One region of the Variovorax sp. TBS-050B genome, then DNA from elsewhere that is predicted to be linked to it. Evidence: predicted binding sites of a transcription regulator. Region 1 holds the regulator's gene; the other holds the start of a gene.

Region 1 (14,649 bases):
CTCGCCGACGAGCAGCGGGTTGTTCTTGCGCCGGCGGCACAGGATCTGGATCACGCGCTCGACCTCGTACTCGCGGCCGATCAGCGGATCGATCTTGCCGTCCTTGGCCATCTGGTTGAGGTTCTGCGTGAACTGCTCGAGCGGCGACGCCTTCTCGTTCTTTTCGCCGCCGCCCTCCTCGCCCTCGCTCGAAGGCGCATCGCCGCTGCCCTTGACGGCTTCCGGCGGATCGCTCTTCTTGATGCCGTGGGCGATGAAGTTCACCACATCGAGGCGCGTGACGCCTTGCTGGTGGAGGTAGTACACCGCATGCGAATCCTTCTCGCCGAAGATCGCAACCAGCACGTTGGCGCCGGTGACTTCCTTCTTGCCGTTGCCGGTGGACTGCACATGCATGATGGCGCGCTGGATCACGCGCTGGAAGCCCAGCGTGGGCTGGGTGTCGACATCGTCGGTACCCGCCACCTGTGGCGTGTTGTCCTTGATGAAGTTGGTGAGCGACGCACGCAGGTCGTCGACGTTGGCCGAGCAGGCGCGCAGGACCTCTGCGGCGCTCGGGTTGTCCAGCAAAGCGAGCAGCAGATGTTCCACGGTGATGAACTCGTGGCGCTGCTGCCGGGCCTCGACGAAGGCCATGTGCAAGCTGACTTCCAGTTCCTGGGCAATCATGTGATTTCCTTTTGCCTTGCTGTAAATAAGTTCTCAGATGGGTTGGAGCTTGCGCAATTCAACTGGTTCACGCAACCGGCTCGCTCACGCACTGGAGCGGATGCCCGGCCTGATGCGCGGCCTCCATCACCTGGTTGACCTTGGTGGCCGCAAGATCGCGGGAATAAACCCCACAAACGCCGCGGCCATCAAGATGGATCTTGAGCATGATCTGGGTCGCGGTTTCGCGATCCTTGTTGAAATATTCCTGCAATACGACGACGACGAACTCCATGGGCGTGTAGTCGTCGTTCAGCATCACCACCTGGTACATCTGCGGCGGCGCGGTTTTCTGCGGCCGCCGCTCCAGAACGACCGAATCTCCGTCGTCCCCGGCCGGTTTCTGGGCCGGCGGAGTCGGGGGAGTCTTGGGAATTCTCGTTGCCATAAAAAAGATTCTATAGAGCGTGCAAGCACCGTGCCGGCGCAGGAAGACTTGGTGGCTTGTATTCGACAAATCAAGGGGCTTGCGTCTGGGGTGACAGCAAAAAATACCCCGGGAATTTCCGCCCTGTCGCCAGTGCCGACGACCTAAATATTACGCAGCACCGCCGCTGGAGCAAGGTGTTCCGGAGGTGTTGCAATTCCGCCGAAACGCTGCCGTCGCCGCTTCCGAAAAAGAAGAAAAGCCCCCAGGACCGGAACGATCCTGAGGGCTCGTTTTTCGGGCGCCCGGAGGCGCCGAAACGCGACTGCTCGCGCAATTACATGTTGTCGATCATCACCTGGCCGAACCCGGAGCAGCTCACCTGCGTGGCACCGTCCATCAGACGGGCGAAGTCGTAGGTGACCTTCTTGCTGGCGATCGACTTTTCCATCGAGCTGATGATCAGGTCGGCGGCTTCCTTCCAGCCCATGTGGCGCAGCATCATCTCGGCCGAGAGGATTTCGGAACCGGGGTTCACGTAGTCCTTGCCGGCGTACTTGGGCGCCGTGCCGTGGGTGGCCTCGAACATCGCGACGGTGTCGCTCAGGTTCGCGCCCGGGGCGATGCCGATGCCGCCGACCTGCGCGGCCAGGGCGTCGGACACGTAGTCGCCGTTGAGGTTCAGCGTGGCAATCACGCTGTACTCGGCGGGACGCAGCAGGATCTGCTGCAGGAACGCGTCGGCGATGCTGTCCTTGACGGTGATTTCCTTGCCCGTCTTGGGGTTCTTGAACTTCATCCAGGGACCGCCGTCGATCAGCTCGGCGCCGAATTCCTTCGCCGCGAGGTTGTAGCCCCAGTCACGGAAGCCGCCTTCGGTGAACTTCATGATGTTGCCCTTGTGGACCAGGGTCACGCTGGGCTTGTCGTTGTCGACCGCGTACTGCAGCGCCTTGCGCACCAGGCGCTCGGTGCCTTCCTTCGAAACCGGCTTCACGCCGATGCCGGAGGTGTTGGGGAAGCGGATCTTCTTGACGCCCATCTCGTCCTGCAGGAACTTGATGAGCTTCTTGGCCTTGTCGCTCTCGGCTTCGAACTCGATGCCGGCGTAGATGTCTTCCGAGTTCTCGCGGAAGATGACCATGTTGGTCTTGTGCGGCTCGCGCACCGGGCTGGGCACGCCCTCGAAGTACTGGATGGGACGCAGGCAGACGTAGAGGTCGAGCTCCTGGCGCAGCGCCACGTTCAGCGAACGGATGCCGCCGCCCACGGGCGTGGTCAGCGGACCCTTGATGGAGACCACGTAGTCGCGCACCGCGTGCAGGGTTTCCTCGGGCAGCCAGACGTCGGGGCCGTAGACCTTGGTCGACTTCTCGCCGGCGTAGACCTCCATCCAGTGGATCTTGCGCTTGCCGCCGTAGGCCTTGGCCACCGCAGCATCCACCACCTTGAGCATCACCGGGGTGATGTCCAGACCCGTGCCGTCGCCTTCGATGAAAGGAATGATCGGCTGCTCAGGCACATTGAGCGAGTTGTCGGCGTTGACCGTGATCTTCTGGCCTTCGGCCGGGACTTTGATGTGCTGGTAGCTGGACATGAGTGGGAATGACTCCGGGAGTGACGTAATTCGGACGACTGTCTGCGAATTCAGACAGCGATGGCAATCGCTGTACAGCCCGCGAACAAATCGCTGTACATTTTAGACGCAACCCTTCAGCAGGCGTTTGTCAACCCAAGGGACCACGGTCTCGTTAGTGGCAAACCTTCTGCTCGCCGGGAGGCGTTTCCAACCAATTCTCGAATAGAGGAATCAACAATGAGCAAACTTCTCGCAGTCATGATCGCTGGCCTGTTCGCCGCTGGCGCCTACGCCCAGAACCCCACCGGCACCACGCCCGAACAAGGGAACGCTACCAACAGCAAGCCGCAAGCCCGCGCTGAAGCCAAGAAGGAAGCCAAGCCCGCCGGCCAGGTGCCCGCTCCCGCTGGCGACATCGCCAAGACGCCCGAAGGCGGTGCCCTGGGTACCGACAAGGCTGCAGCTGCTGGCGAAAAGCGTGCCGAGACCCGCGATCAGCGTCGTCGCAACAAGGACGGCAGCGTGAAGCGCAAGTCGACCCAGGGCGGCACGCCCAAGTAAGCAAGGATTCATCCTTCGAGAAGAAGCGCTCCATGGGAGCGCTTTTTTTTCGTCCGCGGCCGCGGCATGACTGTCAACCGGAGCGCACGCCTGCGGCGTTGAAGCTGGGCCTTCCGTCGGGAGGTGATCCATACCCAACAATCTCAAAGGATGTCTCATGAACAAGCTGCTCGCAGCCCTCGTCGCCGGTCTCTTCGCAGCCGGCGCCTTCGCCCAGCAACCGGCACCCGCGCCGAAGGTGGAGGCCCCCGCCGCTGCGGTCCACAAGGCCAAGCCCAAGGCCAAGCACGCGGTGAAGAAGCACAAGGTCCGTCATGTCGCCAAGGCCCACACGGCGGCCGCCAAGAAGGTGTAAGCTTTCGAGCGCACCGGCAATGCCCGCATCAGCGGGCATTTTTATTGGCGCTTGCGCCCTGACCCGCCCCCAAGTGAGGCCCCGATGTTCCAGCGTTTCGCCGCCCTGCTTCTGCTTGCCGCCTTCGTCGCAGGCGGCGCACAGGCCCAGCAGCCACAACCCCAGACCGACCTGCCGCGCACCCAGTTGACGGTCGGGCTGTACAAGATCGATGCCCAGGTCGCGCAGACGCCGCGACAGCGCGAGATCGGTCTGATGTTCCGCAAGGAGATGCCCCAGGCCGAGGGAATGATCTTCGTGTTCGAGCAGCCGGCCACCCAGTGCTTCTGGATGCGCAACACGCTGCTGCCGCTGACCGCGGCCTTCGTGGCCGACGACGGCCGGATCGTCAACTTGGTGGACATGCAGCCGATGACCGAGAACTCGCACTGCTCCGAGGAGCCGGTGCGCTACGTGCTCGAGATGAACCAGGGCTGGTTCGCCAAGAAGAACATCAAGAAGGGCGCCAAGCTCGGCGGCGAGCTGTTCGCCGCCGGCCGGCGCTGATCGGGATCGGGACGGACAGCCGAACGCAGAAGAAAGACAAAAGCGCGCAGAAGTCGCAAAAGAATCCCAATCAAAATTTTTGGTTTTCCTTTCGCGCCCTTCGCGAAACCTTCGCGTCCTCTGCGTCCGGCTGCCCGTATTCAGCTCAGCCGAAGTTCTTCGCCGCGAAGTCCCAGTTGACCAGCTTCGCGAGGAAGGTCTCGACGAACTTCGGGCGCAGGTTGCGGTAGTCGATGTAGTAGGCGTGCTCCCAGACGTCCACCGTGAGCACCGGCGTGTCGCCGGTCGTCAGCGGCGTGCCCGCAGCGCCCATGTTCACGATGTCGAGCGAGCCGTCGGCCTTCTTCACCAGCCAGGTCCAGCCCGAGCCGAAGTTGCCCACGGCCGACTTCACGAACGCTTCCTTGAAGGCGTCGTAGCTGCCCCACTTGGCATCGATCGCCTTGGCCAGCGCGCCCGTGGGCGTGCCGCCGCCCTGGGGCTTCATGCAGTTCCAGAAGAAGGTGTGGTTCCAGATCTGCGCGGCGTTGTTGTAGATGCCGCCGCTGGACTTCTTGACGATCTCCTCGAGCGTCATCGACTCGAACTCGGTGCCCTTCTGCAGGTTGTTGAGGTTCACCACATAGGCGTTGTGGTGCTTGCCGTAGTGGTACTCGAGGGTCTCCTTCGAGTATTCGGGCGCCAGGGCGTCGAGGGCGTAAGGCAGGGGTGGGAGCACATGTTCCATGGTTTTTCTCGTGGGTTGGTTGTGGGGAATCGGGGATTCTAGGAAGTAATGCCCGTCATGGCGTCGGACGCGTTCCCGTTCTGCCGGCTGCCACCATCAGGTCGACGGCGCCATCGGAGAGCCGTGCGACCACGGCGTCGCCGGGCTGGAGCTTCTTCGCGCTGACGATCGCGCGGCCGTCGGCGTCGCTGAGCCAGGCATAGCCGCGCTGCAGCACCAGCGCGGGATCGAGCAGCCGAAGCCGCAGCGCCACGCGCTCGAGCCGCTCGCGCCGCTGCGCCAGCGTGCGCGCGAGCTTCAGCGGAAAGTCGGCCGCGATCGCCCGCGGCGCATGCCCCAGGCGCTCCACCCGTGACTGCACCGCATAGCGCAGGCGCTGCGAGTGATGCGCGAGCCGCAGTTGCTGGCGCGCCACCAGCGCCGACGGCCGTCCGAGCCGCCCCGCCGCCTGGTCCAGCCGCTGTCCGAGCGCGTCCAGCCGCGCGCCGAGCGCATCGTCGAGGCGCCCGTTCAGCAGGTCGATCGCGCCGAGCCACACGGATTGCGGCGCGCTGACGAGTTCCGCCGCGGCGGTCGGCGTGGGCGCGCGCAGGTCGGCGCAGAAGTCGGCGATGGTGAAGTCGGTCTCATGGCCCACGCCGCAGACCACCGGCACCGGGCTCTGGACGATGGTGCGCGCCAGCGTCTCGTCGTTGAAGGCCCAGAGGTCTTCGATCGAGCCGCCGCCGCGCACCAGCAGGATCGCATCGACCGCGGGCGTCAGCGCGTACAAAGATTGCAGCGCGCGCACGAGTTCCGCCGGTGCGCCCGCGCCCTGCACCGCCGCGGGCGCAAGCACCACGGGGATGTGCGGCACGCGGCGGCGCAGTGCCGTGACCACGTCGTGCAGCGCCGCGGCACCGAGCGAGGTCACGAGTCCGATCGCGCGGGGCATCACCGGCAGCGCGCGCTTGCGCGCCACGTCGAACAACCCCTCGGCTTCGAGCCGCGCCTTGCGCTGCAGGAACTGTTCGAACAGCGCGCCCTGCCCCGCGCGCTGCAGGCTCTCGACCACGAGCTGCAGGTCGCCGCGCGGTTCATAGACGGCCAGCCGCCCGCGCACCTCGACCTGGTCGCCGTCGCGCGGCGAGAAATCGAGCAGGCCGGCCGCGCGCCGGAACATGGCGCAGCGCAGCTGCCCCGATTCGTCCTTCAGCGCGAAATAGCAATGCCCGCTGGAGGCGCGCGAAAAACCGGAGATCTCGCCGCGGACGGCGACCGGGTTGAAGCGCGCGTCGAGCGCATCCGCCACCGCGCGGCACAGCGCGCCGACGGCCCAGATCCGCGGCCCTGGCGCCGCGCCGGGCTCACGCCAGCTCACGACGCGCGGGAGTGGCGGGCCGCCACTCTTCCACAGTGGCCCACCGCGCCGCAGCACGCGGCGCACGACGGTAAACAAAAGCACGGTTTGTCGTGCAAGCCCTTGATTTCATTGGAAAAAGCGGTGCTCAAAATTCAATCGATCTAATGGAAGGCCCGTCCCATGCGGGTCCGGGCGAGTTGCGCAACGGGTTAGTCACAAAGTTATCCACAGAATCTGTGCGTCTTCGCTTACAGGCAACACACCGCGTGGCGAGGGGTGCGCTCGGTGGATAATCGCCGCGCATTTGCAGTCTACGGGCCGGAGGAATTTCTTGTTTTCCATCATTGTTGCCGCGGGCTGGCCGATCTGGCCGCTGCTCGCCTGTTCGGTCATCGCGCTCGCGCTCGTCATCGAACGTTTTGTCAGCCTGAAGACCGTCAAGGTCCTGCCGCCCAAACTGCTCGACGAGGCCATCACGGTCTCGCACGGTGCCGTGCCGGGCCCCGAGGTGGTGACCAAGCTCGAGCGCAACTCGATGCTCGGCCAGGTGCTGGCTTCCGGCCTGCGCGCGCTCAATGCCAACCCGCTGTGCACCGAGGACGACCTGCGCGCGGCGATGGAAGCCTCCGGCCGCACCGTCGCGCACAAGCTGGAACGCTATCTCCCGGCGCTGGCCACCATCGCGTCGGCGGCGCCGCTGCTCGGCCTCCTGGGCACGGTCATCGGCATGATCGAGATCTTCGGCTCCCAGTCGCCCGGCAGCGGCGCGGTGGGTTCTGGCAATCCCGCCCAGCTTGCGCACGGCATCTCGATCGCGCTCTACAACACGGCCTTCGGCCTGATCGTCGCGATCCCGACGCTGATCTTCTGGCGTTATTTCCGCAGCCGGGTCGACGAATACCTGCTGCACCTCGAACTCTCGGGCGAACGCTTCGCGCGCCACCTCAGCGCACTGCGCAAATGAGCCGCCGCGCCCGCATGCAGTTTCGCCACGGCGCGCGCGACGAGCCGGAGATCAACCTGATCCCGTTCATCGACGTGCTGCTGGTCATCCTGATCTTCCTGATGCTGTCGACCACCTACAGCAAGTTCACGGAGATGCAGCTGCGCCTGCCGACGGCCGACGTCGATGCGCAGCGCGACTATCCCAAGGAAGTGATCGTCGGGGTGTCCGCCGACGGGCGCTACACGGTCAACAAGACCCCCGTGGCGGAGCGCAGCGTGGACGCGGTGGCGGCAGCGCTGGCATCGGCCGCCACCGGTGGCAAGGACAGCGTGGTCATCATCAGCGCCGACGCCACCAGCCCGCACCAGTCGGTGATCACGGTGATGGAAGCCGCGCGCCGCGCGGGCCTGGTGCAGATCACCTTCGCAGCCCAGTCGACGGCGAATCCGCACTAGATGAACGGCTCCTGCAGCGCCTCCTTCGAACGCGCGATGCCCATTCGGCCGGGCTGCGCCGGTCTCGCGGGCACGCCCGAAGGCAGCGCGCCCCCGCGAGGAAGCTGAATGAAGCTGCAGCAGGCGTGGCTGCACCGCGGCGCACTGGCCTGCCTGCTGTGGCCGCTGTCGCTCCTGTATGCGGCGCTCTTCGCGCTGCGACGCTGGCTCTACCGGCGCGGCTGGCGCCGCACCGAACGCGTCGGCGTGCCGGTGATCGTGGTCGGCAACGTGATTGCCGGCGGCGCCGGCAAGACCCCGGTGGTGATGGCGGTGGTGCGGCATCTGCGGGACCGCGGCCTGCGGGTCGGCGTGGTGTCCCGCGGCTATGGCCGCCGCACGGACGATTGCCGCGAGGTGCGCGAGGACAGCGCGCCCGAGGACGTGGGCGACGAACCGGCCCTGATCCGACGCGCGACCGGAGCGCCCGTGTTCGTGGCGCGGCGCCGCATCGAAGCGGCACGCGCCCTGCTGGCGCGGCATCCGGCCACGCAGGTGATCGTGAGCGACGACGGCCTGCAGCACCTCGCGCTGGCGCGCGACATCGAGATCTGCGTGTTCGACGACCGCGGCGTCGGCAACGGCTGGCGGCTGCCCGCGGGGCCGCTGCGCGAGCGCTGGCCGCGGCCCTGCGACCTGGTGCTCCACAGCGGCAGCCGGCCGGCCTTCGAGGGCGGCTACACCGCCACGCGCGCACTGGCGCCGGAGGCGGTGGCGCGCGACGGCACCCGCGTTCCGCTCGAGACGCTCGCGACCCGGCCGGTGGTTGCGCTCGCCGCCATCGCGCGGCCCGAGGCCTTCTTCGAGATGCTGCGCGCGCGCGGGCTCACGCTTTCGGCCACGATCGCGCTGCCGGATCACCACGATTTCGAGAACTGGGAGCGGCCCGCCGCCGACGGTCAGCGACTGCTCTGCACCGAGAAGGATGCGGTCAAGCTCTGGCGCAAGGCGCCCGACGCCCTGGCGGTGCCGCTCGACTTCATGCCTTCTCCAGCCTTCTTCGCCGCGCTCGACGCGAAGCTATCATCGCTCGATGGACACCAAGCTGCTTGAACTGCTCGTCTGCCCCGTCACCAAGGGCCCGTTGACCTGGAACGCCGAGAAGCAGGAGCTCTGCTCGCGCAGCGCGCGGCTCGCGTATCCGGTGCGCGACGGCATCCCGGTGCTGCTGGAGAACGAGGCGCGCACGCTGTCCGACGAAGAGCTGGGGCTGTGAGCTTCACCGTCCTGGTACCCGCCCGGCTGGCTTCGACGCGGCTGCCCGACAAGCCGCTGGCGGACATCGCCGGCCTGCCGATGGTGGTGCGCGTGGCGATGCGCGCGGGCCGGTCCGGCGCGTCGCGCGTCGTGGTCGCGGCGGACCATGCGTCGATCGTCGATGCCTGCCGCGCGCATGGCATCGAGGCCGTCCTCACCCGGCAGGACCATCCGAGCGGCAGCGACCGCCTCGCCGAAGCCTGCGAGCAGCTGGCGCTCGACGGCGACGACATCGTCGTCAACGTGCAGGGCGACGAGCCGCTGATCGACCCCGCGCTGATCGACGCCGTGGCAGCCACGCTGGCCGCGAAGCCCTCGGCGGCGATGAGCACCGCCGTGCACGCGATCGATTCGCTCGCCGACTTCATGAACCCCAACGTGGTGAAAGCCGTGCTCGACGCGGAGGGCCATGCGCTCTACTTCAGCCGCGCACCGATTCCGTGGTGGCGCGACGGTTCTTCGGGCGGCGCGGCGCCCACCGTGCTGCCTTCGCCGGCGCCGCTGCGCCACATCGGCATCTACGGCTATCGCGCCGGCTTCGTGCGGCGCTTTCCCGCGCTGCCCCCCGCGCCGGTCGAGGCCACCGAAGCGCTCGAACAACTGCGCGCGCTGTGGCACGGACACCGCATCGCCGTGCACGTCAGCCAGACGGCGCCGGGCCCCGGCGTCGACACGCCCGAAGACCTCGCCCGCGTGCGCGCGATCCTCGCGGCCGCTCCCGCCGACTGAGGCGCCGAGGCGCGCGCACCGAGGGCGGCGGCACGAATCGCGGGCGCCCTCGCATGCTATCCTCGAAGCAATTCCGCCTTGCGCGGCCACGAGGCCGTGGCAGGGTGCGACACAAAATCTAAGAACCGTCCGAGGACACCATGAGACTAATTTTGCTGGGCGCGCCCGGGGCGGGCAAAGGCACGCAAGCCACCTTCATCTGCCAGAAGTACGGCATTCCGCAGATCTCCACGGGCGACATGCTGCGCGCGGCGGTCAAGGCAGGCACGCCGCTCGGGCAGCAGGCCAAGGCGGTCATGGAATCGGGCGGGCTGGTGAGCGACGACCTGATCATCGACCTCGTGAAGGAACGCATCGCGCAATCGGACTGTGCCGGCGGCTTCCTGTTCGACGGCTTCCCACGCACCATTCCGCAGGCCGACGCCATGAAGGCAGCCGGCGTCAAGCTCGACTACGTGCTCGAGATCGACGTGCCGTTCAGCGACATCATCGAACGCATGAGCGGCCGGCGCTCGCACCCCGCGTCGGGCCGCACCTATCACCTGAAGTTCAACCCGCCCAAGGTCGAGGGCAAGGACGACGTGACGGGCGAAGACCTGATCCAGCGCAAGGACGACGAGGAAGAAACCGTGCGCAAGCGGCTCGAGGTCTACAGCCAGCAGACGCGTCCGCTGGTCGACTACTACTCCGCCTGGGCGAAGGCCGACCCCGCCAACGCGCCCAAGTACCGCGCCATCAAGGGCGTCGGCACCGTCGACGAAATCACCCAGCGCGCGCTGGCCGCCCTGAGCAGCTGAGCGCCGCGCGAGGCGCTGCCCTTCAGGCTGCGCCCTGCGCCTTCTTCTTCACCGCGAGCAATTCCAGCATCAGCGCGATCCGCGCCTTGACCGGCGTCAGGGCGCCGGCATCGCGCAGGCGGTCGTCGGGCCTCGGCAGGATGCGTCCGCTCGCGCAGCGCGTGGCGCGCAGCACCTCGATGCCGGCCTGCTGCGCGCGCAGCGCCGCGGCTTCGAGCGCATGGTGCACCGTGCCGTTGCCGGTGGCCGCCAGCACCAGGCCGCGCACCGGCGCCGCAGCACCCGACGCGCGCTCCTGAACCAGCAGATCGATCAGCGCGCCACTCGCGCCCGCATGGCTCATGACGACCTCGACGCGCGGCCAGCCCATGGCCGCGATCTCTGCCGCATCGAGCGCGAACGGCGCTCCGCTGCGAGGCCAATCCCGCAGGCGCCGCACCGCGCCCTCCTCCACGTAGCCGACCGGCCCGGCATCGCCCGAGGCGAAGGCGTCGGCACGGTAGGTATGCACCTTCTGCACGTCGGGCGCGCCATGGATCGTGCCGGCGCAGACCACCGTCACGCCGCCGGCGCCCGCCGTGGCCGCCACCGCCATCGCATCGCGCACGTTCTGAGGCCCGTCGGGCGACAGCGAACTCGCCGGGCGCATGGCGCAGGTCAGCACCACCGGCTTGGCGGGCGCAAGCACCGCGTGGAGGAAGTACGCCGTTTCCTCGATCGTGTCGGTGCCGTGGGTGATCACCACGCCTGCGACGTCGGCCTCCGACAGCAAGGCGGCGCAGCGCTGCGCCAGCTGCAGCCCGACGTCGAAGCCCATGTCCTTGCTGTCGAGCTGTGCCACCTGCTCCGCGGCGAGCGTGATGCCCTCGGGCGCCGCGATGCCGCCGAGCAGGTCCGCCACGGGGACTTCACCCGCGGTGTAGCCGATGTTGTCGCCGCTGCTCGCGGCCCGGCCCGCGATGGTGCCGCCCGTGCCCAGGACCACGACGCGCCGCGCAGCCGGTGGGATGAAATCGACCATGGGTTGCCAACTTTTAAAAACTGGTTAAAAATACAGGTACTGGATATTCAGCCAGTGCCGCAAGGAACCACTATGCAGTTCGCCGTGAAGCTTACCGCCCGCCAGCAGCAGATCCTCGATTTGATCCAGAGCGCCATCGCACGCACCGGCGCGCCGCCCACGCGGGCGGAGATCGCCAACGAGCTCGGGTTCAAGTCCGCCAACGCCGCCGAAGAGCACCTGCAGGCGCTCGCCCGCAAGGGCGTGATCGAACTCGTGAGCGGCACCTCGCGCGGCATCCGGCTGAAGGGCGATGCACTGCGCTCGCTCAACGAAACGCGCCACCGCGAAGGCGCGCAGTTCTCGCTCTCGCTGCCCGGCATGGCGCAGCTCGCGCTGCCGCTCATCGGCCGCGTGGCTGCGGGTTCGCCGATCCTCGCGCAGGAGCATGTCGACCAGACCTACTACGTCGAGAACACGCTGTTCCAGCAGCAGCCCGACTATCTGCTCAAGGTGCGCGGCATGTCGATGCGCGACGCCGGCATCATGGATGGCGACCTGCTCGCGGTCCAGGCCACCAAGGAGGCGCGCAACGGTCAGATCGTGGTGGCACGCCTCGGCGACGAAGTCACGGTCAAGCGCCTCAAGCGCAACAAGCAGGTCATCGAACTGCACGCCGAAAATCCGGACTACCCCACGATCATCGTCCAGCCCGGCGAGCCTTTCGAGATCGAAGGCCTCGCGGTCGGCCTCATCCGCAACACCATGCTGATGTAGCCCGGCCTCGGGCCGGCTGCGAGCAGCAGCACCACCCCATCCAGCCGCATCAGGTGGCGGGCGTATGGCACACACAGTGGCCATCACCCTGTTGCGTCCGGCGAAAGCAATCCTGCCTGTGTTCAACCTCAAACCTTCTTGGAGTTCACATGGGAATCGCCCTACTCGCTATCGTTGACCTTTGGATGCCGCTGCAATCGCTCGCCAGCCGCTTGCTGCCGGCGCGCGGCGCGCGCCAGCGCCAGGCGGGCAGCGCCTCCGCCGGCCTGCGCTACGTGGCGGTCCGCCCCGCCTGCACGGCGCGCAGCCATGGCCAGTCCACGCCGAAAGCAGCGCCCGCGGCCGCCCGCCCCCTGCGCGTGATCCGCGTGGTCGACGGCCACCAGGGCGAAAAGCGCAGCACCAACCGCATGGTGATTTCGGGCCGCATGGCCGACGTCTGTGCCGAACTCGACCGCCTCGCGGCCCTGGAAGCGATGGAAACGGTCGCTGCCACGCCGCAGTCCTCGCGCCTGCACTGAACCCGTATCGCCCGGTGACCAGAGCCCGGGACGGGTATCCAAACGTTCACACGCACGTCATGTCAATGCTGCGAGGCACAATGGCGTGCCATGAACATTGTGATCCTCGACGATTACCAGGACGCCGTGCGCAAGCTGCGCTGCGCCTCCAAGCTCGACGCGTATGCGGCCAAGGTCTATACCAACACGGTGAAGGGCATCGGCCAGCTTTCGGTCCGCCTGAAGGATGCCGACGTGATCGTGCTGATCCGGGAGCGCACCCACATTTCGCGCCAGCTGATCGAGAAGCTGCCCAAGCTCAAGCTCATTTCCCAGACGGGCCGCGTGGGCGGGCACATCGACGTCACCGCCTGCACGGAGCGCGGGGTGGCGGTGGCCGAGGGCACGGGCTCGCCGCAGGCGCCCGCCGAACTCACCTGGGCGCTGATCATGGCGGCCATGCGCCGGCTGCCGCAGTACATCAGCAATCTCAAGCACGGGGCCTGGCAGCAGTCGGGGCTCAAGTCGGCTTCGATGCCGCCCAATTTCGGACTTGGTTCGGTGCTCAAGGGCAAGACCCTCTGCATCTGGGGCTACGGCCGCATCGGGCAGCTGGTGGCGCGCTACGGACAGGCGTTCGGCATGCAGGTCGTGATCTGGGGCCGCGAGGCGAGCTGCGCCAAGGCGCGGTCCGACGGCTTCCAGGTGGCGCAGAACCGCCAGGAGTTCTTTGCCGCGGCCGACGTGCTGTCGGTGCACCTGCGGCTGAACGAGGAGACCACCGGCATCGTCACGCTCGAGGACCTCTCGCGCATGAAGCCGACCGCGCTCTTCGTCAACACCTCGCGCGCGGAGTTGGTCGAGGCCGATGCGCTGCTCGCGGCGCTCAACCGCGGCCGTCCGGGCCTGGCAGCGATCGACGTGTTCGAGAGCGAGCCGCCGCTGCAGGGCCATGCGCTGCTGCGGCTCGAAAACTGCATCTGCACGCCGCACATCGGCTATGTCGAGCAGGAGAGCTACGAGAGCTATTTCGGCCAGGCCTTCGACAACGTCGTGAGCTTCATCAAGGGCAATCCCACCAACATCGTGAACCCCGGCGCCCTGCAGGTTCGCCGGTGAACGCCGCCCCGCCCGGCAGAGCGGGAGCGACGCCATGAACCGCACCGCACCGCGCGGCGCGCTCTGGGCGCTGCTGGCGGGCAATTTCGTGATCGGCACGGGCGTGATGGCGGTGCCGGGCACGCTCAACGAGATCAGTACCTCGCTGGACGTCACCGTGGCGACGGCGGGCCAGCTGATCACCGCGGCGGCGATGGTGATGTGCCTTGGCGCGCCGCTGCTCGCGGCCGTGGTCGCGGGCTGGGACCGCCGCCTGCTGCTCACGCTCACGCTGGTCTGGTATGCCGCAGGGCATGCGCTGGCGGCGCTGATGCCGAGCTTCGCCGCCCTGCTCCCCGTGCGCATGCTCACCGTGGTGGCGCCCGCCATCTTCACCCCCCAGGCCGCGGCCTGCGCCGGCATGCTGGTGCCGCAGGAACACCGCGGACGCGCCGTGACCTTCGTCTTCCTCGGCTGGTCCGTGGCCTCGGTGCTGGGCCTGCCGATCGGCGCGCTGATCGGCGGACATCTGGGCTGGCGCACCGCCTTCGGGGCCATCGCGCTGCTGAGCCTCGCGAGCGCGGGCTGGGTCTGGCTGACCCTGCCGACCGGCATCCGGCCCGCGGCGCTCACGGCGGCCGCCTGGTCGCGCGTGCTGCGCAGCCCGGTGCTGATGGGCATCGTGTCGGTCACGGCCCTGCAGGGTTCGGGGCAGTTCGTGCTGTTCAGCTATTTCGGCCCGATCCTGAAGCGGGACTTCGGCGCCGACCCGGGCACGCTGAGCCTGATGTGGGCGCTGTTCGGGCTCTTCGGCCTCGCGGGCAACATGCTCGTGAGCCGCTTCATCGACCGCCTCGGCGCGGGCC
Region 2 (14,649 bases), 2.8 Mb from region 1:
CATGCGCAGCGCGATGTCGGCGGGCGTGCCGGCCGGCGCCACGAGGCCGAACCACGAGGGATCGTTGTTGGCGGCGTAGCCGAGTTCGCGGTAGGTCGGCACCTCGGGCAGCACGTCGAGCCGGCCGCTCCACGACACCGCCAGCGCCTTGAGCTTGCCCGCCTTCACGTGCGGCAGCGAGGAGGCGACCTGGTCGAAGTACACCGGCACCTCGCCCGCGAGCACGTCGTTGAGCGCCGGGCCCGCACCGCGGTAGGGGATGTGCACCATCGAGGTTCCGGTGCTGCTCTTGAACAGCTCGCCCCACATGTGGCCGATGGTGCCGTTGCCCGGCGAGGCGTACGACACCTTGCCCGGGTTGGCCTTCAGGTGCTTCACGAGTTCGGCGAAATTCTTCACCGGCAGCACCTGCGGGTTGATCACGACCACGCCCGGCGCCTTCACGAGTTCGGTCACCGCCACGAAGCCCTTGACCGGGTCGTAGGGCAGCTTCTGGTATACGGCCGGGTTCACGCCGTGCGTCGAGAGCGTGGCCACGCCGAAGGCGAGGCCGTCGGGTGCCGAGCGCGCCACTTCGGCCATGCCGATGGAGCCGCCGGCGCCGGCGCGGTTGTCGATGACCACGGGCTGCTGCAGGATCTTGGCCAGCGGCTCCGAAAGCACGCGCGCCGTGATGTCGGTGGCGCCGCCGGGCGGGAAGGGCACGATCATCCGGATCGGCTTGCCTTGGGCGAAAGACATTCCAGGAGCGACAGTGGCTGCCGCCAGCGCGGAAAGAAGAAGACGACGTTGCATGGGGGATTTTTCCAATGGAAGAGGAGGAACGAAGCAAAAAGTTGCCTGTTCATCCAAGCAAAGGATAGACCAGCTAACATTCTGATCTGGAATGTTTTGATGGACATCCCGCCATGTCGCTCCGCCGTCTCTCCCCGCCTCTGAACCTGCTGCGCGCCTTCTCGGCCGTGGTGCGCTTCGACAGCGTCTCGCGCGCCGCCGAGGCGCTGCACCTCACGCAGGGCGCCGTGAGCAAGCAGGTGCAGGAGCTCGAACGCTGGATCGGCGTGCCGCTGTTCGAGCGCAGCCGCAAGCGCCTCGCGCTCACGCCCGCGGGCGAACGCTACGAGAAGGCGGTGCGCGCGGTGCTCGCGCAGCTCGAGGCGGCCACGCTCGAGCTCATCACCAGCGGCGACGGCGGCGGCGCGCTGCACCTCTCGACGCTGCCGACCTTCGGTGCCAAGTGGCTGATTCCGCGGCTGCCCGACTTCCAGCGCCGCCATCCGCAGATCACGCTGCATTTCGTGCCCTTCGTGCACGGCTACGACTTCGAGCGGCCCGAGCTCGACTGCGCGATCCTGTTCGGCGACGGCCACTGGCCCGGCGCGCGCTCGCACTACCTCGCGGGGCAGGACGTGGCGCTGATCGCGCCGCGCGCGGAGCTGGCCGAGGTGCGCATCCGCGCCCCTCAGGACGTGGCGCGCTGCACGCTGCTGCGCCATGTGACGGTGCCGCAGTCGTGGCTGCAATGGAGCGAGGCGCACGGCGTGCGCGGCCTCGATCCGCTGGCCGGCCCGCAGTTCGACCAGTTCCAGACCATGATCCGCGCGGTCATGGTCGGCATGGGCGTGGCGCTGGTGCCGCGCTGCCTGGTGCAGGACGACATTGCCGCGGGGCTCGTCGACGAGCCGCTGCCCGAGGGCGGCTACCGCGGCAACGAGGGCTACTGGTTCTGCTACCCGGAAGGGCGCGGCCAGCTCGCCACGCTCGACCACTTCCGCCGCTGGCTGCTCGCGGACGTGGACCTGGGCGCGCAGGCGGCGACGCCTGCCTGAGCCGCGGCTGGCTACTCGGGCTTGGCGCCCGAGGCCTTGACCGCCTGGCCCCAGCGCTGGATCTCGCTCGCGACGAAGCGGTCGAACTCGGCGCCCGTGGTGGGCGCCGGCTCGGAGCCGCGGTCGCGGATGAAGCGCGCCATCTGCTCGGTCTTGAGGATCTCGGTCACTTCCCTGTTGAGCCGCTCCGTGACCTCGGCCGGCGTGCCGCGCGGCGCCATCAGGCCCAGCCAGCCCACGGCCTCGAAATCCTTGGTGCCGGCCACGCCGCTTTCGCGCACCGTCGGCACCTCGGGCAGCTGCGACGAGCGCTTCGCCGAGGTGACCGCCAGCGCCACCGCCTTGCCCGACTTGATGTGCGGCAGCGCCGCCGTGACCGAGTCGACCATCAGCGGCACCTGGTTGCCGAGGAAGTCCGCCTGCGCCGGACCGCTGCCGCGGTAGGGGATGTGGGTGATGAACACGCGCGCCGCCGACTTGAACATCTCGCCCGACAGGTGCTGCGTGCCGCCGATGCCGGCGCTCGCGTAGCTGAGCCGGCCCGGCTCGGCCTTGGCGCGCGCGACCAGCTCGGCCATGCTGCGGATGCCGCTTTCGGGCGTGGCAAGGAACACCAGCGGCACCGTCGCGATCAGCGAGATACCGACCAGGTCCTTGCGCGGGTCGAAGCCCGGCTTGGCGTAGAGCGTCTGATTCACCGCCATCGCGCTGCCGGCCACCACCAGCGTGTAGCCGTCGGCCGGCGCGCGCACCACGAACTCGGTGCCGATGTTGCTGCCCGCGCCGGCCTTGTTGTCGACGATCACGGGCTGCCCGAGCCGGCGGCCGAGCTGCTCGGCGAGCGCGCGCGCGAAGATGTCGGTGGCCTGCCCGGGCGGGAAGGGCACCACGAGCTTCACGGGCCTGTCAGGCCATGCGGCGGCCAGCGCCGGCACGGAAGCGCCCGCGAACGCGGCGGCGGCCACGGCCAGAACGAGCTGTCGGCGCTGCATGCTCATGGCGCCGACAGATGCTTGCCCACGATGCCCGCTAGCTCGAACATCGTCACCTGGTCCTTGCCGAACACCGGCTTGAGCTTGGCGTCGGCGTTGATGGCGCGCTTGTTCGTCGCGTCCTGCAGGCCGTTGGCCTTGATGTAGTCCCAGAGCTTCTTGATGACCTCGGTGCGCGCCACCGGCTCGGCGCCGATCACCGCGGCCAGCGAGTCGCTCGGCTTCAGGCCCGCGCCGGGCTTGCGCGGCGCGGCGGCCTTCTTCGCGGCCGGGGCCTTCTTGGCCGCGGGCGTCTTGGCTGCCGCCTTCTTCGCCGCCGCGGTCTTGCCCGCGGGCGCCGCCTTGCCGAAGGTCTTGCGCGGCGGGAACTTGCTGCCGCCTTCGCGCGGCGCGAACTCGAAGGTCACCTTGCCTTCCTCGGCGTTCCAGGTCAGGAAGGCCTTGAAGGCGCGGCGCGTGCGCATGCTCACGAACTTGTCGAGCAGGTCGGTCTTGCCGGTGGCGAGCAGCTTTTCCATCTGCGCGCGCTCCACCGGCTGCTGCAGGATGATCTTGCCGGTCTTGAAGGTGCAGCTCGGCGTGGGCTGCGCATTCGTGGGCACCGACTTCTCGCAGACGTAGTTGCTGCCGTGCTCGAACACCGGCGCGCCGCAGATGGGGCAGGGCCCGACCGTGTCCTGATCGCTGAAGTCGACGATCTCGCCGGTGTCGGCGTTCTTGTCGTCGCCGAAGTCGAACTCGAGCTTCCAGTTCTTCGCCTCCTCGTCGTACTTGAGCACGATCTCCGAGGTGAACGGCCAGCCCGCCTTCGAGCGGAAGCCCTCGAGCGGCCCGATGTGCTTGTCGGCCAGCAGCGCCTCGGCCTCGGCCACCTCGAAGGTACGCCCGGCCGGCGACTTGCCGAACGAGAAGCCGCAGGGCTCGCTGCCCGGCTTGCCGGTGCAGGCGTAGCGGCGGTAGTTCTCCTTCACCACGCCGCCGCAGTTGGGGCAGGGCGTGGAGAGGGTGGCGTAGTCGCCCGGCACGGTGTCGCGGTCGTACTCCTTCGCCTTCCGGACGATGTGCTCCGTCATCTGCGCGATCTCGCGCATGAAGGCGTCGCGGCTCAGCGCGCCTTTCTCCATCTGCGCGAGCTTGTATTCCCACTCGCCCGTGAGTTCGGCCTTGGAGAGCTCCTCCACGCCCAGGCCGCGCAGCAGCGTCATGAGCTGGAAGGCCTTCGCGGTCGGGATCAGCTCGCGGCCCTCGCGCACGATGTACTTCTCGGTGATCAGGCCTTCGATGGTGGCCGCGCGCGTGGCCGGGGTGCCGAGGCCCTTTTCCTGCATCGCCTCGCGCAGTTCGTCGTCGTCGATCGTCTTGCCGGCGCCTTCCATCGCGCCGAGCAGCGTGGCTTCGGAATAGCGCGCCGGCGGGCGGGTCTTCAGGCCCTTGGCGTCGGCCGCGAGCGTCTTCACCATCTCGCCGGGCTTCACCGGCACCAGGTTCTTGCCGTCCTTCTCGTCGTCGTCGTTCACGGCTTCCTTGCCGTAGATCGCGAGCCAGCCCGGCTTCACCAGCACCTTGCCGTCGGAGCGGAAGGCGTAGTTCCGGCCCTGGTGCGCCACCGTGCTGATGCGCGTGGTCACCTGGAACTCGGCGCTCGGGAAGAACACCGACAGGAAGCGCCGCACCACGAAGTCGTAGAGCTTCTGCTCGGCATCGCTGAGTCCGCTGGGCGCCTGCAGCGTGGGAATGATCGCGAAGTGGTCCGACACCTTGGCGTTGTCGAAGATGCGCTTGTTGGGCCTGACGTAGTTGCCGTCCACCGCCTGCTTCGCGAATGGTGCCAGGTGCTTCATGCCGCTCGTGGCGAGCATGCCCATGGTCTCCTTGACCACCGGCAGGTAGTCCTCGGGCAGCGCGCGCGAATCGGTCCGCGGATAGGTCAGCGCCTTGTGGCGCTCGTACAGGCTCTGGGCCAGCGCGAGCGTGGTCTTGGCGCTGAAGCCGAAGCGGCTGTTGGCCTCGCGCTGCAGCGAGGTCAGGTCGAACAGCATCGGCGAGGCCTGCGTGGTGGGCTTGCTCTCCTCGGTCACGCTCGCGGGCCTGCCGCGCGCGGCCTCGGCGATGGCGAGCGCGTCGCGCTCGTTCCAGACGCGGTCGGCGCGCTGCTCGGCATCGGGCTCGCCATTGGGCAGGAGCGGCGCGTTGGCCTTCTTCCACTGGGGGTCGAAATACTTGCCCGGGTATTCGCCGGCCTCTGCCTGGAAGGTGGCATGCACTTCCCAGTAGTCGCGCGAGACGAACTTGCGGATCTGCTCCTCGCGCTCCACCACCACCGACAGCGTGGGCGTCTGCACCCGGCCCACGGTGGTGAGGAAGAAGCCGCCGTCGCGCGAGTTGAAGGCCGTCATCGCGCGCGTGCCGTTGATGCCCACGAGCCAGTCGGCCTCGGAGCGCGAACGGGCGGCATCGGCCAGGCCCTGCATCTGCTTCTCGGTGCGCAGCGCCTCGAAGCCCTCGCGGATGGCCTGCGGCGTCATCGACTGCAGCCACAGGCGCTTGACGGGCTTGTTGAGGCCCGACTTGCCGCCCGCATACTGCTCGATCAGGCGGAAGATCAGCTCCCCCTCGCGGCCCGCGTCGCAGGCGTTGATGAGTTGCGTCACGTCCTTGCGCTTGGCCTGCTTGACCACCGCGTTCAGGCGCGTCTTGGTCTTGTCGACGGGCTTCAGGTCGAAGTGCGGCGGGATCACCGGCAGGTTCGCGAAGCTCCACTTGCCGCGCTTGACGTCGAATTCCTCGGGCGCCTGGATCTCGACCAGGTGGCCGACGGCGCTGGTCACGACGTAGCTTTCGTTCTCGAAATGCTCGTCGTGCTTTTCGAACTTGCCGGCGACCGGCGTGAGCGCCCGGACGATGTCCTGCGCCACCGACGGCTTTTCTGCGATTACCAAAGTCTTTGTCATCTAAGGGCTCTCTATACTCTGCGGCTTCCCGCGTGCGCATGCGCACGCGCGCATGTGTGCATATTCAACCTAACAGACTTCGGCGATGCCTTCCAAATCCACATCTTCCGGCGGCCGCCGAATCCAGACGCGGCGCTCCACCGTCCATGGCAACGGCGTCTTCGCCGTGCAGGACATTGCGGAAGGCGAGACGCTGATCGAATACAAGGGCGAAGTCATCAGCTGGAAGGAGGCGCTGCGCCGCCATCCGCACGACCCCGCCCAGCCGAACCACACCTTCTACTTCCACATCGACGACGGACGGGTGATCGACGGCAACGTCAACGGCAATGCCGCCCGCTGGATCAACCACTCCTGCGATCCGAACTGCGAAGCCGACGAGGTCGATGGGCGCGTTTATATCAAGGCACTGCGCAACATTGCTGCAGGAGAAGAACTCAACTACGACTACGGCCTGATCATCGACGAGCCCTACACGCCGAAGCTGCTGTCCGAGTTTCCGTGCTGGTGCGGTTCCGAGAACTGCCGCGGCACGCTGCTGACGCCGAAGGACGAGGACGAGGAAAAGAAGAAAAAGAAGTCCGCAAAGAAGGCCGAAAAGAAGAAGGCGGAAAAGAAGAAGGAAGCCCGCAAGGCCGAAAAGAAGGCTGAAAAGAAGGCCGAGAAGAAATCGGAAAAGAAGAAGAAAGCCCGCAAAGCCGAGGGCTGACCGGACACATGACGAGCGCCACGGCCGCCTCCTGGTTCGAAGACCGCATTGCCGCGGCGGTGGCGCCGCTGCTGCCGGGCTTCGCCGTCGAGGCCGTGGCCGAGATCGATTCGACCAATGCCGAGCTGATGCGCCGCGCGCGCGCCGGCCGCAGCGAGCCGGTGCTGCTCGTGGCCGAACACCAGACCGCCGGGCGCGGCCGGCTCGGGCGGCCCTGGCAGAGCGCGCAGCGCCGCGACGAGGCGGCGGCCGTGTCTTCGTCGCTCACCTTCTCGCTGGCGCTGCCGCTCGCACCGCGCGACTGGGCGGGCCTGTCGCTCGCCGTCGGCGTCGCCGTGGCCGAGAGCCTCGACCCCACGGGCGCGGCGGGGGTCGCGCTCAAGTGGCCGAACGACCTGTGGGTGGACGACCGCAAGCTCGCCGGCATCCTGATCGAGACCGCGGTGCCGCATGCGGCGCGCGCCGACGCCACGGCCGCCGCCGCGGCGCGCTACCTCGTGATCGGCATCGGCATCAACATCGGCCCGCGCGAGGCCGAGGGCATGCGCACCCCGCCGGCGTGGCTGCGCCAATGGCGGCCCGACGCACGCGCGCCCGAGGTGCTGGCCGAGCTGGCGGCGCCGCTGGTGCGCAGCGTGCAGGCCTTCGAGACGCGGGGCTTCGCGCCCTTCGCCGAACGCTTTGCCGCGCGCGATGCGCTGCGCGGCCGCGAGGTCCAGCTCAGCGACGGCACCGCCGGCCTGTGCGAAGGCGTGGCCTGGGGCGGCGAGCTGCAGGTGCGCACCGCCGAAGGGCTGCAGATGGTCTCGAGCGACGAAGTCAGCGTGCGCCCGCGCGGCATGGCGCTCTGAGACGCGGCCACCATGAAGCTGCGTCTCTTCCTCGTCCTCCTGCTGCTCGCCAATGCCGGCTACTGGCTGTGGTCGCGCGGCGATCTCGCCGGCTTCGGCCTCGCGCCCGCAAGCCTGAACGAGCGCGAGCCGCAGCGCCTCGGGCGCCAGGTGCATCCCGAGTGGCTGCAGATCCGCAAGGACGCCCGGGCCGCCCCCTGAGCGCCCGCCCGCCGGTCAGTCCGCCGCGGATTCGCCCTCGAAGCGCACCGTGAAGCGCGCCCCGGGCGGCTGCCGGCCCGGATGCGCATCCTCGAGCTTCACCTGCGCATGGTGCAGGTTGGCGATCTCGCGCACGATCGGCAGGCCCAGCCCCGAACCGTCGGCCTCGTTGCCGAGCACGCGGTAGAAGGGCTCGAACACCAGCTCGCGGTCGGCTTCGGCGATGCCCGGCCCGTTGTCCTCCACCTGCAGCAGCACCACGTGGCCGAAGGGATCGGCCAGCACGCGCGCCGTGATCACGCCCGGGCGCTCGTCGCTGGAAGGCGTGTAGTTGATCGCGTTGTCGACCAGGTTGCGGATCAGCTCCTTCAGCAGCGTGGCGTTGCCTTCGAGCACCACGCCCGGCGCGCCCGGCTGGGCGCCGTCGTAGCCCAGGTCCACGCGGCGCTCGATGGCCCGCGGCACCGCCTCGCGCACCACCTCGATCGTGAGCCGCGCCAGGTCGCAGGGCTGGCGCCCGGTGCCCGCGCCGGTGCTCTCCGCCCGCGCGAGCGAAAGCAGCTGGTTGACCGTGTGCGTGGCGCGCACGCTGGCGCGGCCGATCTGCTTGAGCGACTGCTTGAGCTCGTCGGCATTGGCGCCCTCGCGCTGCGCCAGGTCGGCCTGCATGCGCAGGCCCGCGAGCGGCGTCTTGAGCTGGTGCGCCGCATCAGCGAGGAAACGCTTCTGCGTGTGGATCGAATCGTTGAGCTTGTCGAGCAGCTCGTTCACCGACGAGACCAGCGGCACCACCTCTAGCGGTACGGAGGACTCGTCGAGCGGGCTCAGGTCCCCTGGGCGGCGCTCGCGGATGCGCGCTTCCACCACCGACAGCGGCTTGATCCCGCGCACCAGCGCGAGCCAGATCAGCAGCACCGCCAGCGGCAGGATCGCGAACTGCGGCAGCAGCACGCCCTTGATGATCTCGGTCGCGAGCACCGACTGCTTCTCGCGCGTTTCGGCCACCTGCAGCAGGGCCGGCGCCGCATCGTCCTGGCTGGCCAGCCAGAGCGAGGCCACGCGCACCGGCTTGCCGCGCATCTCGCCGTTGCGCAGCGTCACCACGCCGATCGCGGGGGGCTCGTCCTGATTGGGATGCGGCACGTCGGCCTCGCCGCTGACCAGCTTGCCGTGGCTGTCGAGCAGCTGGTAGTACACGCGGTCCGCATCGTCCGCGCGCAGGATCTCGCGCGCCGGCTGCGGCAGCACGAAGGTCGTCTGGCCCTGCTGCACCGTGACCAGCCGCGCCAGCGTCTGCACGTTGTACTCGAGCGCACGGTCGAACGGCGCATTGGCGATGCCCTGTGCCACCAGCCACGTGACGCCGATGCTCACCGGCACCAGCAGCAACAGCGGCGTGAGCATCCAGTCGAGGATCTCGCCGAACAGGGAGCGCTGCGCGCGCTGGAAGAGCTTCATGCCCGCTCCCGGCCTTCGCCCAGGCGCATCAGGACTGGATCTTCTCGAGGCAGTAGCCCAGCCCGCGCACCGTGGCGATGCGCACCGGTCCCTTCTCGATCTTCTTGCGCAGCCGGTGGATGTAGACCTCGATCGCGTTGAGGCTCACTTCCTCGCCCCATTCGCACAGCCGCTCCACCAGCTGGTCCTTGCTGACCAGCCGGCCGGCGCGCTGCAGCAGCACTTCGAGCAGGCCCAGCTCGCGGGCCGAGAGCTCGACCATTTTGCCGTCGATGGTGGCGACGCGGCCGGCCTGGTCGTACACCAGCGGGCCGTGGCGGATGGTGTTGCTGGTGGCGCCCATGCCGCGGCGCGTGAGTGCGCGCACGCGCGCCTCGAGCTCCTGCAGGCTGAAGGGCTTGGCCATGTAGTCGTCGGCGCCGTTGTCCAGGCCCTTGACGCGTTCCTCGACGCTGTCGGCCGCGGTGAGCACCAGCACGGGCAGCTGCGAGCCGCGGGCGCGCAGCCGCTTGAGGATCTCGATGCCGTGGAGGTTCGGCAGGCCGAGGTCGAGGATCAGCAGGTCGAACTCGCTGTGCGTCATGAGCGCGGTGTCGGCCTGCGAGCCGTTCGCCACATGGTCGACCGCCGCGCCCGAGGTGCGCAGGCTGCGCAGCAGGGCATCGGCGAGCACCTGGTCGTCCTCCGCAATCAGAATCCGCATGCGCCACCTCCGGCCGGTTGACGGCGCTGCAGGGGCGCCGCTCACATAGGTTGTCTCCTGGCCGAGTCTAGCCCGCCGTGTACGCTTCCAGACCGATGGTTACCACGGTGGCGACGTCGTGGCCGACGCTGTCGCGGAACTCGCGCTCGGCCTGGGTCACGGCGTGGCGGAAGGCGTCGAGCCAGGCCAGGCCGTCGGCCGTGAAGCGCACGCGGCGCGCGCGGGCGTCGAGCGGATCGGGGCCGCGCGTGACCAGCCCCCAGGCTTCGCACTGATCCACCAGCGCGCCCATGGCCTGCTTGGTCATGCCGGCGCGCTCGGCCAGGTCGGTGAGGCGCGAGCCCTCGCGCGCGAGATGCCGCGTGATGTGGATGTGCGCCGCGCTCACCTGCGCGCGGGCGGCGAGGTTGGAGAGCGCCAGCGGCACGTCCACGTCGTGCGCCATGAGTTCGAGCACGCGCTCGTCGAAGCGGCGCATGGCGTGGCCCAGCAGGCGGCCCAGGTGGATCTGCCGCCAGGCGTCGGCATCGAGCGGGAAAGCGGCATCGGCCATGGCCCGAATGGTAAAGCAAACTGACCAAAAAACGGGTTTACTCCGCCCAACGAGCCCCTACACTACTGTTCAAGCATCCAGCCTGTGATTAACAGCAGATGGATGAAACCAGACACAAACCGTTGATTTTCAAGGAGTTCCACATGGACGCAGTCGTCAAGGGCGCAAGCATCTCGGTCGCCAACAGTGAGAAGGCCAAGGCCCTGCAGGCCGCGCTGGCGCAGATTGAAAAGCAGTTCGGCAAGGGCACGATCATGCGGCTCGGCGAAGGCGAGGCGCTGGAAGACATCCAGGTGGTCTCCACCGGCTCGCTGGGCCTGGACATCGCGCTGGGCGTCGGGGGCCTGCCGCGCGGCCGCGTGATCGAGATCTACGGCCCGGAATCGTCGGGCAAGACCACGCTCACGCTGCAGGTCATCGCCGCCATGCAGAAGCAGGCCGGCACCTGCGCCTTCGTCGACGCCGAGCATGCGCTCGACGTGCAGTACGCCCAGAAGCTCGGCGTGAACCTGTCCGACCTGCTGATCAGCCAGCCCGACACCGGCGAGCAGGCGCTCGAGATCGTCGATTCGCTGGTGCGCTCGGGCGCGGTGGACCTGATCGTGGTCGACTCGGTCGCCGCGCTCACGCCCAAGGCCGAAATCGAAGGCGAGATGGGCGACTCGCTGCCCGGCCTGCAGGCCCGCCTGATGAGCCAGGCGCTGCGCAAGCTCACCGCCACGATCAAGAAGACCAACTGCATGGTCATCTTCATCAACCAGATCCGCATGAAGATCGGCGTGATGTTCGGCTCGCCCGAAACCACCACCGGCGGCAACGCGCTGAAGTTCTACGCCTCGGTGCGCCTGGACATCCGCCGCATCGGCACCATCAAGAAGGGCGACGAGGCGATCGGCAACGAGACCAAGGTCAAGGTGGTGAAGAACAAGGTGTCGCCGCCGTTCAAGACGGCGGAGTTCGACATCCTGTTCGGCGAGGGCATCAGCCGCGAGGGCGAGATCATCGACATGGGCGTGAACGCCAAGATCCTCGACAAGTCGGGCGCCTGGTACGCCTACAACGGCGAGAAGATCGGCCAGGGCCGCGACAACGCGCGCGAGTTCCTGCGCGAGAACCCCGAACTGGCGCGCGAGATCGAGAACAAGGTGCGCGAGTCGCTGGGCATTCCGCTGCTGGCGGCCGATGCCGACGCACCCGCGGCCGAAAAGGCCGAGAAGCCCGCGAAGGCGGCCAAGGCCGACAAGGCCGGCGAGTAAGTCCGGGGCGCACGGTCCTTTCGGGACCGTGCGGCGATGCGCATGGCTTTCGACGGTCCCTCTCTCAAAGGCCGCGCGCTGCGGCTCCTGAGCCAGCGCGAGCATTCGCGCGCGGAGCTGGAGCGCAAGCTGGCCAGGCATGAAGAAGAACCCGGCACGCTCGCGCGCGCGCTGGACGAACTGGCGGCCAAGGATTTCATCAGCGAGCCGCGGGTGGTGGCCTCGGTGCTGCACCAGCGGGCCGCTCGCGCGGGGGCTGCGCGGGTGCGGCAGGAGCTCCAGGCCAAGGGCATTGCGCCGGCCGCCATCGCGGAAGCGGTGGCCGGCCTGCAGGCCACGGAGCTCGAGCGCGCCACCGCGCTGTGGCGCCGCCGTTTCGAGGCGCCGCCCGCCGACGCCAAGGAGCGGGCGAAGCAGATGCGCTTTCTGCTCGCGCGCGGTTTTTCGGCCGCGGTGGCGGCCAAGGTGCTCAGGAGCGATTTCGATGACGACACCGAATGAAGAGGCTTCCCTGCAGTCCCGCGTGGTCACGCAGCGCGTGGCCTGCGACTGGCGCCGCGCCTACCGGCTTGCCGCCGATCCGGCCCGCCTGCCCGACTGGGCCAGCGGCCTGGCCAAGAGCGCGCTGGTGCCGCACGGCGATCACTGGACCGTGACCACGCCCGAAAGCGGCGAGGTGCGGATGCGCTTCGCGCCCGCCAACGACTTCGGCGTGCTCGACCACTGGGTCGCACCCGAAGGCGTGCCGGAGGTCTACCTGCCGTTCCGCGTGATCGGCGTGGCGCCCGACGCCTGCGAGCTGCAGTTCACGCTGCTGCGCCAGCCCCACATGGACGACGCGGCCTTCGAGCGCGATGCGGCCTGGATCGCGCGCGACCTGCAGACGCTGGCGCGGCTGCTCGAAGCCGAGGGCTGAAGCCGCCGCCGGGCGGCCGCGCCGCCTGATGCATCATCCGGGCCCCACAGCGACAACAACAACCGGAGGATTCCATGTCGTCTCTCGTCCGCACCGGCGCGAAGGCCGGGCTCGTGTTCGCCGGCTCGGCGCTCGGGGGCGTGCTGCTCGGCCTCGTGCTCGGCGGCGGCGTGTTCTTCTTCTACCTGGGCCAGCTGCAAGGCGCCGGCTATGCGGGGGCGCGCGCGGGTGGCGGCGGCGCGGCGCTCGCGCTGCTGAGTTCGCCGCCCTCGCTCGTGGCCGTGCTGTTGCTGCTGTTCGTGGTCGTCTACGCGATGCTGGGCGTGGCGCGGGGCCGCGCACGCGCGATGCAGCAGATCGTCGCGGCGCGCGGCGAGGCCGTGTCGCAGCGGCTCGCCGCCGCCATCGCCGGGCGCATCGAGGCCATGCCGCGCGCCCACGTCGCGCTGCAGCGCGCGGCCGACGGGCTCACCGTGGATGCGCTCGTGAAGCCGCTGGCGCCGGTGCTCGGCGAGGGCAGGGCGGTGCGCGCGGTGGTCGGCTGGCTCCTCGGCCGGCTGCCGCTCGCCGAGGTGCTGGCCGAGTGGCAGCAGACGCGCACCGCGCAGGGCGCGCCGGCGGCGGCAGGCGAGGGCGAGCCCGCGCAGGACCCGGCGCTGCGCGCGCTGCTCACGCGCCGCATCCACGACGCGCTGCAGGAAATCGCCGAGCCCTCGCGCCTGCCGCTTTGCATCGCGCTCGGCGCGCATGCGGTGCTGCTGGGCGTGGGGCTCTGGCTCGTGAACCGGTAAGTAAAAGAAAAAGAAGAACGCGGGCGCTCAGAGCGCCAGCATCAGCTTCAGGTTCTGCACCGCGGCGCCGCTCGCGCCCTTGCCGAGATTGTCGAGGCGCGCGATCACCACGGCATGGCGGTGGTCCTCGTTCGGGAACACGCGCAGCTCGAGCTGGTTGGTGTCGTTGAGCGCGAGCGCGTCGAGCTTGCCGTCGTCGGTGGGCGGCAGCACCTGGACGAACTGCTCGGGCGTGTTGCTCTTCGCGTAGTGCGAAGCGAGCGCGTCGTGCAGGTCGCCGGCCCGGGGCTTGCCGGGCAGCAGGTCGAGATGCAGCGGCAGCTGCACCAGCATGCCCTGCTTGAAGTTGCCGACCGAGGGAATGAAGACCGGCCGGCGCGTGAGGCCGGTGTACTTCATGATCTCGGGGATGTGCTTGTGCTTGAGGCCGAGCGCGTAGGTCTCGAACAGCGCGGCCTCGCCCTTCTCGTAGGCCTCGATCATCGCGCGGCCGCCGCCCGAGTAGCCGCTGACCGAGGGCAGCGAGATCGGAAAGTCCGCGGGCAGCAGGCCCGCGTCGACCAGCGGACGCACGATCGCGATGGCGCCCGTGGCGTAGCAGCCGGGGTTGCCCACGCGGTCGGCCGCGGCCACGGCCTGCCAGTGGCCGGCCACGAGCTCGGGAAAGCCGAACACCCAGCCCGGCGAGACGCGGTGCGCGGTGGAGGCATCGATGATCTTCGGCTTGCGGCCGGGCAGCTGGTCGATCAGCGCGACCGATTCGCGCGCCGCGTCGTCGTGCAGGCAGAGCACCACCAGGTCGACGCCGGCCATCAGCTCGCGCTTGGCGTTCGCGTCCTTTCGCAGCTCGGGCGCGATGCTCACGAGCTCGATCTGCGGCATCGTCTGGAGCCGCTCGCGAATCTGCAAGCCGGTGGTGCCGGCCTCGCCATCGATGAAAACCTTGGCCATGGTGGGTCCTGCCTGTAAGTACGTATTGACCGCAACCGCACGTCGAGTATTGGTGCGGCGCACCATGATACAGTCCGCGGTTGTTCGCCGCCCCCAGCCGCCAGGCTGCCGTCGCCCGCGAGCAACAGAGCAGAAACAGCCTCAGACGCCAGATCTCCCGTTCTCAACCCCCTCCTTCCGAGAGACATCCCTCATGAAGATCCACGAGTACCAGGGCAAGGAAATTCTTGCCAAGTTCGGCGTGCCGGTGCCGCGCGGCATTCCGGCCTATACGGTTCAGGAGGCGGTCGAGGCCGCCCAGAAGCTTGGAGGCCCGGTGTGGGTCGTCAAGGCCCAGATCCACGCGGGCGGCCGCGGCAAGGGCGGCGGCGTCAAGGTGGCCAAGTCGATCGAGGACGTCAAGAAGCTCGCCGGTGAGATCCTGGGCATGCAGCTCAAGACCCACCAGACCGGCCCCGAAGGCCAGAAGGTGCGCCGCCTGTACATCG

Evidence for each region. Region 1 encodes LexA, which represses DNA repair genes until DNA is damaged. Its sites were predicted from a motif close to ACTGTATNNNNATACAGT; they were not measured.
Region 2: recA (recombinase RecA) is a predicted target of LexA. The motif match lies at 10,312-10,329, and genes of this name have one in related genera.

What each region holds. Positions count from the first base shown of each region.
Region 1 covers NZ_JARXYR010000002.1:4,156,078-4,170,726, forward strand. Annotated here, with positions in the region: gene clpA (ATP-dependent Clp protease ATP-binding subunit ClpA) at 1-669, opposite strand, end outside; gene clpS (ATP-dependent Clp protease adapter ClpS) at 737-1,096, opposite strand; gene icd (NADP-dependent isocitrate dehydrogenase) at 1,413-2,672, opposite strand; gene M2165_RS22245 (cell envelope biogenesis protein TolA) at 2,892-3,215, shown strand; gene M2165_RS22250 (hypothetical protein) at 3,373-3,570, shown strand; gene M2165_RS22255 (DUF192 domain-containing protein) at 3,655-4,116, shown strand; gene M2165_RS22260 (Fe-Mn family superoxide dismutase) at 4,262-4,843, opposite strand; gene xseA (exodeoxyribonuclease VII large subunit) at 4,899-6,203, opposite strand; gene M2165_RS22270 (MotA/TolQ/ExbB proton channel family protein) at 6,517-7,149, shown strand; gene M2165_RS22275 (biopolymer transporter ExbD) at 7,164-7,586, shown strand; gene lpxK (tetraacyldisaccharide 4'-kinase) at 7,695-8,678, shown strand; gene M2165_RS22285 (Trm112 family protein) at 8,659-8,841, shown strand; gene kdsB (3-deoxy-manno-octulosonate cytidylyltransferase) at 8,838-9,611, shown strand; gene adk (adenylate kinase) at 9,752-10,408, shown strand; gene M2165_RS22300 (asparaginase) at 10,431-11,429, opposite strand; gene lexA (transcriptional repressor LexA) at 11,502-12,185, shown strand; gene M2165_RS22310 (hypothetical protein) at 12,371-12,706, shown strand; gene M2165_RS22315 (D-2-hydroxyacid dehydrogenase family protein) at 12,797-13,804, shown strand; gene M2165_RS22320 (MFS transporter) at 13,839-14,649, shown strand, end outside.
Region 2 covers NZ_JARXYR010000002.1:1,332,374-1,347,022, reverse strand. Annotated here, with positions in the region: gene M2165_RS09435 (tripartite tricarboxylate transporter substrate binding protein BugE) at 1-795, opposite strand, end outside; gene M2165_RS09430 (LysR substrate-binding domain-containing protein) at 909-1,829, shown strand; gene M2165_RS09425 (tripartite tricarboxylate transporter substrate binding protein) at 1,841-2,821, opposite strand; gene M2165_RS09420 (DNA topoisomerase III) at 2,824-5,772, opposite strand; gene M2165_RS09415 (SET domain-containing protein-lysine N-methyltransferase) at 5,858-6,481, shown strand; gene M2165_RS09410 (biotin--[acetyl-CoA-carboxylase] ligase) at 6,490-7,332, shown strand; gene M2165_RS09405 (sporulation protein) at 7,345-7,533, shown strand; gene M2165_RS09400 (sensor histidine kinase) at 7,549-8,991, opposite strand; gene M2165_RS09395 (response regulator transcription factor) at 9,020-9,694, opposite strand; gene M2165_RS09390 (MarR family winged helix-turn-helix transcriptional regulator) at 9,762-10,247, opposite strand; gene recA (recombinase RecA) at 10,391-11,503, shown strand; gene recX (recombination regulator RecX) at 11,546-12,004, shown strand; gene M2165_RS09375 (SRPBCC family protein) at 11,988-12,419, shown strand; gene M2165_RS09370 (hypothetical protein) at 12,494-13,210, shown strand; gene argC (N-acetyl-gamma-glutamyl-phosphate reductase) at 13,238-14,161, opposite strand; partial or broken gene sucC (ADP-forming succinate--CoA ligase subunit beta) at 14,355-14,649, shown strand, end outside.